4 regions of the Desulfosporosinus acidiphilus SJ4 genome follow, and region 2 is predicted to be linked to each of the others. Evidence: riboswitches for the same ligand, from Rfam matches in the RefSeq annotation. Region 2 holds a riboswitch; each other region holds the start of a gene.

Region 1 (3,496 bases), 2.0 Mb from region 2:
TTTAAAAACAGCTTCCTCATCGGCGAAAGCGATGCCCTCAACCATTTTTTCAACCAAGTTACTGTCATTTTCTAAGTTTTCCTCCAAATACTTTAAGAGTGAGTCCGATTCATTACTTTCAAATGAAGTCCCGGTAAATTGTTCAGCAAGACTGTTCATCCGCAAAACTTTAAGGTCAGGCAAGCGCATTAAAAAAAGTGCCGCAGGTGCCAGTTCAAATAGTTTTTCAATATTTTCATTATTATCACTGATACTATTAAATGAATCGTCAATAATACGTTCCGCCGGCCTAAAGATGAACCGGACTTCCAACATCAGAACGATAAAGGTGAGCAGCATCAAAGCAACTCCTGTAGTTCGGATGACAGAAATCTTGTTATTAGCTTCTGTCGTATACTGAAAAACTATGGCATCCATTACCTTGAGGAATGATTCTTCATTAGCTTGGATTGTTGCAAGATTATTGTCAGAGAGCGGTTCCTTTGTATTCCCGCCCACAATAATGTCTTGGGCGGCAGTTAAGATCTTCTGATAATATGGATCTAACTTTGCATAGAGTGATATGATTGCAGCGCTATTCTGACCCGAAAGTCCGGTGACTTGATCTCCATATAATAGTTTGTCGCGAGAAGATTCCCATTCGTCTACCGATTCCTTAAGCTCCTCGAGGTAATGAGTTCTATCGGAAGCATTATGGTCCAGTTCATACCCCAAAGCACACTTTGTAATACGCTGGCTTAACATCCTCTGTCTTCCGGCAATATTAATAACCATAGAATATCCCGATTCCTGCTGGATAGTGTATTGAATAACACACTGGCCCAGCAATACTAAAAAGGCAATGAGGGAAAGGCCAATAATATATCGTTTCCGCAAGACTTTTCCAATCTCAGTCATAGGAACTCCTCAATCTACTCCGAAAAGTTATTATTGTAATTTGTATTAAATTTGATTACAATACAGGAAGAAAATACTAAATACTAGCATACTAACAACAAAATATTATCTAGGGCAAATTGTTCGAAAGAACAAGACGCAAAGCTATAGGGTCTAACTTCCCATGGAATATGACAGCCTGGCTGCAAACTATTAAATGTGAGCAGCTATTTTGTTGCTTTCTTTTTGTTTGCGTGAAATTGTTTGCCTCGAGATGGCATACCTTAATATCGGTTGATTTATCAAAATCTTTAAACAAATTATTGAAAGAGAGATGGATTGGCTTGAATCAAGGTTCTTTGCTAATTGTTGATGATAATCTGGGAATTCGCAGTCTCTTAAAAGCTCTTTTTTCTTCGAAAGGGTATGTTGTAAGCACTGCCACTACAGGGATTGAAGCATTATCATTGGCTAAAACCCAGTCACCAGATCTCATAATATCAGATATTAAAATGCCAGGCATCAATGGATTAGAACTTCGGGAGAGATTACTTGGTTACAATCCCAACACTCGAATCATTTTAATATCAGCCTATGCAGATCAAAAAGAAATTAACGAGTTAATTCACAATGGCAATATCGATTTTGTAATGACTAAGCCCTTTGATTTAGAAAAGCTCGGTATTGTTGTAGATAACCTGTTATCCGAAGAGCAGCTGCAGTGATATTCTTCAAGCCAAAGCCCTCATTTAACGAGCGCTTTGGCTTTGCTTTTTAACTTCCTCTGTCTCGGTTATAGGCTTGCTAAGTTCATGTGAAGGCTTTGCGCCAACTTGTTGCACTGCATGAGCAACAATTGACATAAGACGCACTTGTTCTGCGAGGTCTTCTGATTGTGATTTTATAATTACTTCGCCAAGTGAAGTAACATAATACCGAGCTGGTAAACAATTTAAAGCAAGTGCCATAATATCTGCAAGACAGCGTTGACAAGTACAGACTATAACATTATCACGAAGGTATTCTTCTAATGCTTGGTTAACTAAAATTTCCGAGTAGTTTTTAACCTGATGATCCGTAATTTGCAGCACTCTCTTAACTCCTTTGATCTTTTAACTTAAGCAATTAGCTTCTCAATTTTATATTATTCTAACTTGGTAACTTATACTAGTGTCAATCAGCACGAAACGACGTGCCAAAAGCACATTATTGCTTCTTTTTTCCTAATTCTTTAGGGCAAACTCCCAACCACGTTTAGAAAATTAGATATTGCAAAGACTAATGCTGAAGATTATCAAAAAGGAGAATACTGCAATATGAATGCTCAAGGAAATCCCCCATCTTCTCCCCGAAAAGGCACTCCAACTCCTCAAGTCAGACCACCTCAACCTAAATAAAAACTTAAGTTTAGCAGGATGGACTGAGCCATCCTGCTATTCAATTTGAAAAGGAGGGCTTTATCATGACTAACATAAATAAGAAAACCGCAGCCCCTCTAGGTAAGACTATTAAGGCAGGAACTTTCATACCGGAGACAAAAGCAATTGCGAAAAAAATAGGAGATATTCTGGAACATAAGATCTTCAACGATCCGACTTCAGATTGATTGCATTTTTATAGCTGCTTATGGCAGAAGGGCCCTTTTAAGGGTCTTTCTTTTTTTGGGGATATCGTGCTGATCGTAGATCTAGTAACGTCTTTTTGCGGGACAACTCTTTAGGTTTGTTTTAATGACTATTAGGCAATGATGATAGCATAGATATCTCTAAAAAGGGAGGAAATATATGCCCGTTCATAAACTATTACACTTAATCGGGCCAATCATCGTGTTAGCTTGTTGTTTTAAAGTACTTAAGCTTAGCACCTTGCAAGCCGTCTCAATAACTATTCTTTTAGGATTAAGCAAGGAACTATATGATGTAATTATAGTAGGAGATAGCATTATACGTTCCTTGTTGGATATGGTTGAAAATGTAATCGGAACAGCGGTCGGTTTCCAGATGCTAAGAATCCATAAAGATAATCTTTTGATATACAAAAATAGGTTTAGCAGATTTTTAATACGTCACCGATGATACGCCTGATTGTGATAGACTACCTTCTATGGAAAGAACCTCTTTTAGTTGTTTATATACTCATGTCAAACCATTGAGCATACCTCCTTGAACTGTTTATTTGAGCCAAGCTAGTCCTAGCGTGAATAATTAATTCCAAATGAAAATAGTATTTAAGCGGTAATCATCATAAAGATATTACGTTTAAAGGGAGGAATATATTAGATGGCTCTGCAGTGGTTTAGGGTACCGAGAGACGTGGTCTTTGGTACGGGTACTATTGAGTATGTAAAACAATTAAAAGGGTCTAGGGCATTTATCTCAACAGGCAAAGGCTCGATGAAGACCAATGGTGTACTGGACAAAGTGATCAGTTATCTAGAAGAAGTTGGTATCGAATCTACCGTTTTTGACGGAGTTGAAGGAGACCCTTCGATTGCCACTGTATATCGCGGGGTAGAAAAAATGAAAGAGTTCGCCCCTGATTTAATCATTGGTCTTGGTGGCTGCTCTGCTATTGATGCAGCTAAAACAATGTGGGTTTTTTATGAATACCCGAATCTTTC
Region 2 (3,496 bases):
GATTACGGTCGCTGCAAAAATAGCGTAAGTTGTAACAACAAGCTGAGAGTAGTCACTGGGGACTCGTTTTATGAGTACAGACATTAAGGCCCAAGTTAAGGCGGCAATTCCTAAAATTAGTCCTCCGAGCTGATAATTTATATTGACATCACCGATCCCGACAATGCACAATACTCCGATGGTTGCCAAAATGACAGAGACCCATTTGCGAAAAGTAATTTTTTCTTTGAGTAAAAATCGAGCAAATACTACCATAAATGCTGGAGTTGCAGATGTAATCACGGCACCCATCTGCGCAGTTGATAGCTTTGTTCCTAGAAATTGAGTCCAGATCGATATAGCATAGCCGGTTAGGCCAATAGCCAGTATCAATGGAATGTCTCGCCTTCGTATATGCCAGGATTGATGCGTTAAGACAGACATCGCTGTAAGGACCACCAGGGCAATGACATAACGGAGCCAGACTAATTCTAAGGGTGATATAAAACTTAGCACGACTTTACTTATAACATACATGCCGCCCCAAATAGTTGCTGCTAAAGCTAGGTATAATGAGCCTAGTTTGTTATTTGACACAGTAGTTCCCTCCGTCTTTAAAATTGCATCGGTATTCCAGACGGAAGAGCATATCATCATCAATCCGTCAGGAAAGAAGTTCCGCCGGCACATCATTTTCAAATAGTGGTGTAAAATACATTATTAAGTCACCTCCATAGTGATTTAAATATGTTCGCGATTAGAAAAGGATTCTCCTCTAAGGAATTGAGATTATTGAATGCGAAAAGAACGTTGCCCTAAAGTATTACTATAAATTGAAATATTCCCTATATTTTTATTAATATCAACATTCGATTACATTCTTGTGCTATAATATACAATAAAAGACAAAGGCAAACTTGGTGAAAGCTAAGGACGCAAAGCCACGGGTCTTTCTATTAACGAAAGATAGCCGGGTTGCACAATAGTGTTTTGAATGTCTTTGTCGTCAAGAATATAAACCTTGGCGGCATTGCTTTTGCCTAGCGCTGAATAGCTTGAACCAAAACGCTGATTTGGTAACAAGAATAGGAGAGATATGAGATGATAGCTTTTGCAGGCGTTGAGGCATGTAAGATCATGGCTGAATTATTAGCCAATTTAATTCCCGGCGGCGCATTGTTTGGCGTTGTGGAACATGATACGTTTGTTTGGGTAAAAACATCGGACTCATTTTCCTTAGACATTTTTAAAGTTGGCAACAAGCTAAACGAGGATACCACGACAATGCAAGCAATACGAGAAAAAAAGGTTGTAACACAGAATGTTCCTCGTACTGTTTATGGCATGAGAGTTTTCATCGTCTCAATTCCTATCATCGAAGAGAACGGCAATATTTGGGGAGCTTTTTCTATCGCATTGCCTAAATTGCACCCAGTCGCTGCTGCTTTTGGAGATTTTGCCCCGATTTTATCAGAAATGTTCCCGGAAGGGGCTTTTATATACATGTCGGATTTGACAAAAATCGCTTACACCCAGGCCTCGCAGAAATTTGATATGCCGTCTATCACCGTAGGTTATGAACTAAAAGAAACGGATATTGCCTATCGGGCGCTTAAGACCAAAAAACCTATTATTGAAGAGATTGATGCCACGAAATATGGGCAACCGCTTACGATTGCTAATTTCCCACTGTATGATGATGAAAAGAAAAATCTCGTGGCTACCTTAGGAATTGTAACTCCGAAGAAAACAGCGGTTACCTTGCGTGAGGTGTCGCATAATCTTGAAAGCAGCTTGGAAGGCATCGCTGCAGCAATAGAGGAACTTTCGGCTTCTGCTTCGGAAATTCACTCCAATGAAGGAGCACTTAATGCGGATATTAAAGGAATAATTAATATATCGGAGGAGATTAACAAAGTATCGGCTTTTATTAAGAAGATTGCCGATGAAACACAAATGTTAGGTTTGAACGCTTCTATCGAAGCAGCTCGAGCGGGCGATGCAGGCAGGGGATTTGGCGTTGTTGCCGAAGAGATTAGAAAGCTTTCCGCTCAATCCAAGAGCACGGTTCCCAGAATCAAACAATTGACAGATACTATAAAACAGAACGTTGAAGAAGCAAGCCGTAAAAGTACGATGTCCCTGGATGCCAGTCAAGGACAAGCTGCCGCTTCTGAAGAAATTTCTGCAAGTATTGAAGAAATTACGTCCATGTCGATGGAATTAAATAAATTAGCGAGGTCTTTATAACATTGAACCCAGGGGCTTCGGTGGCGGAATGATAGTACATATAGATAACCTTGATGCAGAACTTGCCTTGGTTGAGCAAAAAATCTCCAAAATTGAACTTGTCCGGCAAGATATTCTTGACTTAAAGAAGCGGGCCCAGGCACTATTCGAAACAATGACCAGAGAAGAAATTAAGGATTAGATATGTCTCTTCTAAATGTATCTCTTCAGCCGTGGTCGAGATATTCGAGACTAAAAGCAGGATTAGTGGGGAAGGAGAAAAAGGAGCTGCTGGTTAGGAGGTATATAAAATGAGTATTGACAAAGCTTTTTATCATAATGTTCTAAAAAACATGTTTGCCGATCCTTGCGAAGTGACCTATTGGGATGGGGAGATTAAGCGATATGGAGAAGGAGAGATTCGGTTCCGAATTCACTTTAATGAACCTCTTCCGAAATCAGAAATTATTGGCGATCCATCCCTTGCCTTCGGTGAGGGTTATATGCATAACAAAATTGATATTGATGGGGCTTTTGAAAAAGTCATCGAATCGATTTTCAAGAATCAAAACAGTTTTCTTTATGAGAAACATAGTTATGTAAAGTTAGCTAAGAAGCTTTCCAATACACTGCGAAAAAGCAAAGAGGATGTTCAACACCACTACGATATTGGTAACAATTTTTACCGTCTCTGGTTAGATGATACTATGAGCTATTCTTGTGCTTATTTTGAGTCGCCCGAAGACAGTTTATATCAGGCTCAAAAAAATAAAAGATGAAACGTTTATTAGAATGTGGCGTTTGTACCTAAATTCCTGTGCGGCTTCATTCCATTGTGGCAACATCGATGTTCATCAGTTCCTTTTTACTAAGGGAGTAAATAATAACTTGCCTTTAACAAGAACATATATGTATGAATGAGCTCGTTCAGATAAATCTAATATTGGCATTGTCCTGACATATTCATTAAAAGATGATAGCACGAAAGTAATTACTGTATAAATTTTATACCGACTTAGGAATGATACCGATTGAACTGTGATGTGGAAACGTCTCGGCTAACTTTTGGTAAGTAAAATCTAAAAAGCCGGCAGTTGTAGCAATTGATAAAGGAATTAGCGTTTCTGCGGCTTTAGTGTATGTTTCGTTGGTACAACCATTTTCCAATGAAACCAAAGGATAAAGAGAAGCCGATAGTTTGGCATTATGATCAATCCATTGCACGGGATGGTTAAACCGGGGATACAAACCGAATTGTGACGGGAATCTGTACCAGTTATTTGCCGCC
Region 3 (3,496 bases), 2.2 Mb from region 2:
GCGTAAGTAATAATAGTACGTACTAAAGACAAAGAAAAGGGGAATTATAACAACATGATTAACAAACAGCAGCATATGAAAAAGAAAATGGTTTTCGCTTTGACGTTAGCATTATTAACTCTTCCTGTGGGTTCAAGCCTAACACTTGCAGATACCGTTTCTTCTTCGTCTGCAACGACAGGAACTACAACGGTCGCACCTCCTTTGAATCCGACTGTACCCACAACCGTATCTCCTGCGACTTCAGATTCTACAACATCTTCTTCCATCACGATCCCGCCCGTTGTTGACAGCAATGGCAACACCGTTGCACCTGAAAACTGGTTTACAGATCTCATAGGTAAAATTCAGCTCCTATTAACTTTTAATCCAATCAATAAGGCTTCAATTGAAGAACACCATGCTTTGGCAAAATTGGCTGAAGCTAATAAACTACTGCAGCAAGGAAAGCCGGATGCCGCTGAAGCCTCTTTGTCTCAATATACGGATAAAATTACACAAGCCCAGAATTTTATTAATCAAGTTAAAGATCCAAATTCTCAGGAAGCTAAAACTCTGGCAATAGCCTTATCTAACGTGAATACTAACAATATTAAGGTGTTAAGCGGTTTATTAGATAAGCTTCCTCCTCAAGCGGCCCAGAGGCTGGCTCTAAATATTGTAAGTTCTATGGAAAAGGCTGTTTCAAAAGCATCTTCTGCATCTAATACAACTACCACTGCACCTGCTGCTGCATCAACGTCTCAAACAACTGCTGACCCTGCTGCCGTGAATTCTAATACTACAAGTACTTCAGCGGTTACAAGCAATACCAAGGCTTTAGAAAAGCAAGCCGATACAGCTTTAGAAAACTTTAAGAAATCCCTGAAACAAAAGAAAACGCTACCTCGGGATGATCAAGACCAGGATGAGGATAATCATGGGACTCAACAAGTTCAGATTGCTCCGCAAGCTTCAGTAACCCGAGGAACCATGATGACGATAAAAGGTTCGGCAAATTCAGAGCATCGCGATGAGGCAAAGGGTAAGAACGGAAAAGAAAACCATCGGGACGATTAATCAACCACAGAGAAAGTTCCCTGAATTAGGTTGGCTCTGAGAAATTGTTCCCAAGCAATTGTCCATAAATCTCCCACACCACACTGAGGGTGCGGGAGATTTGTCGTACTATTAGAAAGTATAACCTTCGGTTGTATACTGCAAGAAGCATTAATTCGTGCGAAGACAGTGTCTTCGAGCGCCAGCTAAGTTTTCTTTACGGAATGGTTCTCGGACTTGGATAAACCATGGTATACTGGTGTCCAAGACTTAGACCTTTAAGGAGGAACACCTTTGAGCAGAGCTAAACCAAATCAGAATGACCTGCGTCGTTCCATTGGATATAATATGATCACCTTTATGAGTGTTTTCATTTTTTTGCCGATCATTTGGTTTATTCATCTGTTTTCCAACGATCCGGGTTTATATTGGCGTTGGGGCATAAGCTCGGCAGTCCTTGTCCTAATCAATGTCGTCTTCTACTATTGGGAATATCCAAAGGATTGGCTGAAGAATTTGTTCGCTCTCATTGGAATTGATCTGATCATATTGCTTTTAGAGTATTTTTGGCTGCTGCAGAGCATGGGGTAAACATAGGGGCGGATACTTAGTACTTGCCTTCCCGTGAGATTTATGATATGATACCATTCGTTATATGATTATATGACATGCGGGAGTGGCGGAACTGGCAGACGCACTGGATTTAGGTTCCAGCGGGCAACCGTGCAGGTTCAAGTCCTGTCTCCCGCACCATAATTTGTCTGTAAACCCGCATTTCATGCGGGTTTAACTTTTTTTAGAGGCTTTTTAAGCCTCATTTTTGACCAAATACATAAAAAGAAGGCATGATCAAGTTCGTTCAGGTAGTTGGTCATATTTTCATCAATTCGCTGGAGCTTCTTAGTTAAGATTTTTTTTGTTATACATTTTCTTTCGCCCATAAACCGCCCGGAATTTCGAACCATCGACGGCAATCAGCTCGCGTTCGTAGAGTTTCAGGTCGATATATACTTTGACAAACGCCTTAAAGACATATTTAATAGCCTTTGCATTATTTTTGCGAAAGTAAGGCTTATGGCACAAGGGTTTGTGGGATTTTAAATTAGAATTTGAAAGGGATTTATGGGCAAATCTAGCGAAGTTGGTTTTAGTAATCCAGCGGAGTACTGAATGAGATTTCGTTAATTTAAAAAAATAGTATCCTTCTTTTAACCGTTTGGATTTAGACGGGCTAAAAGGAGGATTTTTTGTGTCTATACGAATCAAAAACTTAATAAGGATTTTTGATGGGAAGATGTCTAATATTTTCTTAGCCATGAAGAAAGCACTGAGGCGCAAAAAAGCAACAATTAATGGTGTGGTTAATTTCGCTAATTAGTCAGGTAACTGCAACATTGATTTCAAGATTAATTTATGTTAGATCAACCATCGAAACTCCTAATTTGCAGAAATTAGCTATTCCCCTATTGATTATTCTTTGTAACTTGTTAATGCTCTAAATTTCGACAGAATATTCAATTTGCAGATGTTACAATAAGGCAGATAAGGATTTTAGACTAGCAGCAAAGGCAAACTTGGCGAAGGCCAAGGACGCAAAGCTATGGGTCTTCCAGTCATTGCTGATGATTGCCAAGCTACCGAACAGTAAGGAAATTGGCCGCTATTGTTTAAATAGTGACTATTTATATTAAGAGAAGGTGAGGAGAATATATTGAGAAAATTACTACTTGGGTTAATAGTATTATTGAGTATATTCGCATTTCCAGGTGTGACATTGGCAGATACAATGCAAACAGCGGCAAATTTGACTGACCTTCAAAGCTTAATCTATCAGGATATGGTAGACAGAGAGACTCCTTTTGAAATTAAGTATACGGGAGATGTCCAAACATTAGAAAACGGGAACCTAATGTCTACGATGAATAAAGCGTCTACTCAAGATGATTATCTTGCTCTTTCTTTCTCAGATATACAATATAACGCAAATGTCATAAGTAAATATGATACTGTTTTAACCTTCACGGTAAGCTACATTACGACAAAGGCTGAGGAGGACTTTGTTACTAGTCAAGCACAATCCATAGTATCAAGCATTATTACTCCTGGCATGACTCCTGACGAAAAGGAAAAAGCGATTCACGATTACATAACGAGTCACGTATCTTATGATTACAGTCTTCAATATCATAGCGCATATGATGCTTTAACATATGGGAGAGCTGTATGTCAAGGATATGCTATGTTAATGGAAAAAATGCTGAATGACGCAGGAATTAAAACGATAATAATTAAGGGCTATCTCAATGGTAATCAGCCGGAGGATTTTCATGCCTGGAATATGGTTCAACTTAATGGATTTTGGTATCAAGTTGATGCGACAAATGACGGTGTCCTAAATAATTTGTTTTACAATGTTACTGACATATTTTTGTCACAACATGGTTTTACTTGGGATAAA
Region 4 (3,496 bases), 2.3 Mb from region 2:
TAACGACTGTTTGATAACTTTATGCATTTATATAACATAGATACGATTGCCCCCCGACCATTTTTGAAATCACGAAGGGGGCTGTTTTTTGTACAATCAGAAATTATTACTTTCAGTTAAATACTAAAAGAAGGGCTAATTGGTGCGAAGACAGTGCCTGCGGGGGCCAGCCAAGTTTTTATAAAAATGGTTATTAACTTAGGTTTCAAGCCAAACTAACCAGAGATTTAATTATGGAGGATAAGTTTTGGCAGAAAGAAAAAATATAAAAGTTCAGTTGCTATTTATGCTGATAAATATTTGCATCATACTTCCTATTAAACCTTCAACTGTTCAACAGACAATTCCTACGGATTCTAATATAATTACCCCCCCGATCAAGGCTTCAGCGACAAATTTAAGAGATCAGCCACTATTGCAGTTTGGAGTTGTTAGTGATATTCACGTTCAAGCCAGCGACAAGTTGGCAAAGACCAAATTTTCTAAGATGCTTTACGACATGAAAGAACATTTGAATATCAACAATATCATCATTAACGGCGACTTAGGAAATGGAAATTTACAGGACTATAATGTATTCCATAACTTTATAACGACTAAAGGAAAGAACATTAGATTTTACTATACGATTGGGAACCACGAATTTTATAATGCTTTTAGAAGCAAGAAAACAAACGGATGGAGTCCGAAAACCTTTCCAAATGGTGAAACAGAACAGTTAGCTATCAAGCGGTTCTTAAGTTTAACTGGTCAACCAAACGTATACTATGACAAATATATATCTGGCTATCATTTTATCTTTCTTGGTTCGGAAAAGTCGGCAATGAGCGGAAAAGAATATAAAGACAAGGCTTATCTTTCCGCCAATCAATTAGCTTGGCTTCGGGCAAAACTTAAAGAAAACTATTCACCCCATAAACCAATGTTTGTTTTCTTACATCAACCGTTTCCCAATAATACCACCTGTAGCTGGTATCGTTCGATACAGGGTTATGTTATTCAGCGGGATCAATTAAAAACGTTGTTAGGGCACTACCCGGAAGTAATTTTTTTCAGCGGACACACTCATTGGCAGTTAGAGCTGGGTCGGGAGATTGCGAAAGGTCCGTTTTATATGGTCAACGATTCATCCGTGGCAATGCCAATTGATGTTAATGGCAAGAAGTTATCTAATAAAAGTGAGGGTCTCGTGGTAAATGTTTATAAAAATAGAGTAGTCATCAAAGGGAGAGATTTTAGCGGTGAAACATGGATTTCCAACACAAGTCATGAACTAATTTACAAGAAGGAATCTTGAACTATCCGATTGAATTCGATAGGCGCAACTTAACGACTTAAAGACAGCTTTAGATAAGCTAGTCACAGCAGGGACTATAACTCAAGCTCAAGAAGATGCTATCTTAACAAAATAAGACAATCAACGTCAAAAGCGTCGGAATAAGTTATTCCGACGCTTTTGACGTTGATTGAAATAAGTACTTTCCTTTAGGCTTTCACATCAAGGTTGCCACCAAGATTCGGGTTCAATGACCGTTCCATCATCTGTACTAGTGCATTACCTTCCATTTTAGCGGTGTCCATGACTTTTTTTAGTACTGAAACAGATGCTTGGTTTTGAACTTGGCCTTGGCTCATGATAGACGCTGTAACTGCTAAATCCATTTGCATTTCCCTCCTTTATACTGAAGACTTTCATAAGATTTTGATCGAAAGACGAAATAAAAAATCGCCATATCTTTTTAATACAGCGACAAAAATAACTGTTCGGTAACCCAGCCATCCTTACCTTAAGTAGAGGATCTGTGGCTTTGCGTCCCCTGCTTTCGCAGGGTTTGCCATTGTCGCAGCTATATTAAATATAGTCTATAGTAATTGAGTATTGTGGTACTTTTATGATAGTATCTTTTGAGCCTTATAGTATTAGTATAACACAAAATAGTGGCCTAAAGCTTTATTTTCACTAAGACTCGCATTCTATAAGTGGGAGTTACCCTCTCTCTTTCTTCGGTAGGGGCAGTGTCTCCCTCCGCTGCGTAGTTTCTTTTCTGGAATAGAGGGCTTCGGCCTAGATAATATTAATGGGCGGTATTAGAGATAGTTACCACCATACTGACTTCACCGGATGTTTTGGCAGCATCAAAAACCTTCTTGATACCATTCCATACTTGCTCATCATTTCCATCAATGTGAGTGCTAAGGGAACCGACTTTGTACTGGATGTTTTCATTGGACAAAGAATTAATTGAATTGTTAATAACCTGGCCGGGACTGTTTGTTTTCTGTGGGTAAATCGATACTTCAGCACATAACATGGCAAAATACCTCCTAAGCTATATTATCTGAGAGTCTTTTGAATTTTGAACCTTGGGATAGCCTTCCCAAGTTAATTGAATCTATTAATGCTGGTATATTTAAATTAGGGATTACTGAATAACCTCGAAACCTGCATGGGAGTAGGAACTAAGGCCATTTTCGTGGTATAATAAAGCAAGATAAAGGATGAATATGGTCGAAAAACCTTGCAGATGGGGGACGAAAATGTACCGAAAACCTACAGGTCAAATTAGCTTACTCGAAGACTTCAGATTTTTTGCAGGCGGCAAACTTGATGCGAATAACCGTTGGGTCAAGATGGCCGATTTGATTCCCTGGAACGTTGTTGAAGAGCGATATGCTTCTCATTTCCCAAAGCATACTGGAAATGTTGCGAAACCAGTTCGTGTCGCATTGGGTGCCCTCATCATCAAAGAAAAGTGTGGATTTTCCGACGAAGAAACCGTCCAACAAATCATGGAAAACCCCTATTTGCAATACTTCATCGGGCTGGAGGAATTTCAAACCACTCCACCGTTCGATTCATCGAGTATGGTCCATTTTCGGAAACGCCTCGACGCTAAGGTAATTGCTGAACTGAACGAAGCCTTATGTAAGGGAGAAACAAAGACGGAAACTGAAGATCATAAAGATCAAAACACTCCCCCACCAAGTTCAGGTTGTACAGACGACAATCGTCGTGAAGATCAAGCAAGCAGTGAGCAACCACCCCAACAAAACCACGGAAAACTCATTTTGGATGCCACATGCACCCCGGCCGATGTGAAATATCCCACGGATTTTTCTCTACTAAATGACGCACGGGAAAAGTTAGAGGCCATGGTGGACACCTTGCATGAGAATCAAATAGGGAAAGAGCTCAAGCCAAGAACCTATCGACAAAAGGCACGTAAACTCTATCTGAAGTTAGAAAAGAATCGGAAACCCAGAAGTCGTGAAATCCGCAAGGCCATTCGGAAACAGCTGAGCTTCGTTACAAGAGACCTTCAGATCGTCTTGAAACTATCAGCCAAGTACCCAGAAGGACTCAGTAAACGGCAGCAAAAAGACTTAGAAACCATACAAACACTCTTTGAACAGCAAAAACCATGTATGACAAACGAGTCCACACTATAGAAGAGCGTATCGTGAGCATTAGCCAACCGCATGTTCGCCCGATTGT

Evidence for each region. A riboswitch is a leader RNA that binds a small molecule or an ion and turns the genes downstream of it on or off. The one in region 2 is predicted to bind cyclic di-GMP.
Region 1: it holds a riboswitch for cyclic di-GMP, as region 2 does, so the genes downstream of both, DESACI_RS21580 (response regulator) here and DESACI_RS08115 (methyl-accepting chemotaxis protein) in region 2, are expected to answer to the same signal.
Region 3: it holds a riboswitch for cyclic di-GMP, as region 2 does, so the genes downstream of both, DESACI_RS23275 (Ig-like domain-containing protein) here and DESACI_RS08115 (methyl-accepting chemotaxis protein) in region 2, are expected to answer to the same signal.
Region 4: it holds a riboswitch for cyclic di-GMP, as region 2 does, so the genes downstream of both, DESACI_RS23865 (YjfB family protein) here and DESACI_RS08115 (methyl-accepting chemotaxis protein) in region 2, are expected to answer to the same signal.

What each region holds. Positions count from the first base shown of each region.
Region 1 covers NC_018068.1:4,717,897-4,721,392, forward strand. Annotated here, with positions in the region: gene DESACI_RS21575 (diguanylate cyclase domain-containing protein) at 1-897, opposite strand, end outside; cyclic di-GMP riboswitch class I at 1,001-1,087, shown strand; gene DESACI_RS21580 (response regulator) at 1,200-1,601, shown strand; gene DESACI_RS21585 (late competence development ComFB family protein) at 1,626-1,967, opposite strand; gene DESACI_RS24660 (hypothetical protein) at 2,339-2,482, shown strand; gene DESACI_RS21595 (iron-containing alcohol dehydrogenase) at 3,156-3,496, shown strand, end outside.
Region 2 covers NC_018068.1:1,763,060-1,766,555, forward strand. Annotated here, with positions in the region: gene DESACI_RS08110 (DMT family transporter) at 1-576, opposite strand, end outside; cyclic di-GMP riboswitch class I at 880-962, shown strand; gene DESACI_RS08115 (methyl-accepting chemotaxis protein) at 1,081-2,229, shown strand; gene DESACI_RS24495 (hypothetical protein) at 2,258-2,410, shown strand; gene DESACI_RS08120 (DUF7884 domain-containing protein) at 2,520-2,987, shown strand; gene DESACI_RS25755 (hypothetical protein) at 3,001-3,129, shown strand; gene DESACI_RS08125 (zinc dependent phospholipase C family protein) at 3,214-3,496, opposite strand, start outside.
Region 3 covers NC_018068.1:4,498,335-4,501,830, reverse strand. Annotated here, with positions in the region: gene DESACI_RS20720 (DUF5667 domain-containing protein) at 55-1,059, shown strand; gene DESACI_RS20715 (hypothetical protein) at 1,333-1,629, shown strand; tRNA gene DESACI_RS20710 (tRNA-Leu) at 1,709-1,791, shown strand; gene DESACI_RS25605 (hypothetical protein) at 2,288-2,416, shown strand; cyclic di-GMP riboswitch class I at 2,596-2,680, shown strand; gene DESACI_RS23275 (Ig-like domain-containing protein) at 2,783-3,496, shown strand, end outside.
Region 4 covers NC_018068.1:4,369,993-4,373,488, reverse strand. Annotated here, with positions in the region: gene DESACI_RS20105 (metallophosphoesterase family protein) at 248-1,297, shown strand; gene DESACI_RS23865 (YjfB family protein) at 1,486-1,662, opposite strand; cyclic di-GMP riboswitch class I at 1,764-1,847, opposite strand; gene DESACI_RS20100 (YkoF family thiamine/hydroxymethylpyrimidine-binding protein) at 2,076-2,312, opposite strand; partial or broken gene DESACI_RS20095 (IS5 family transposase) at 2,539-3,496, shown strand, end outside.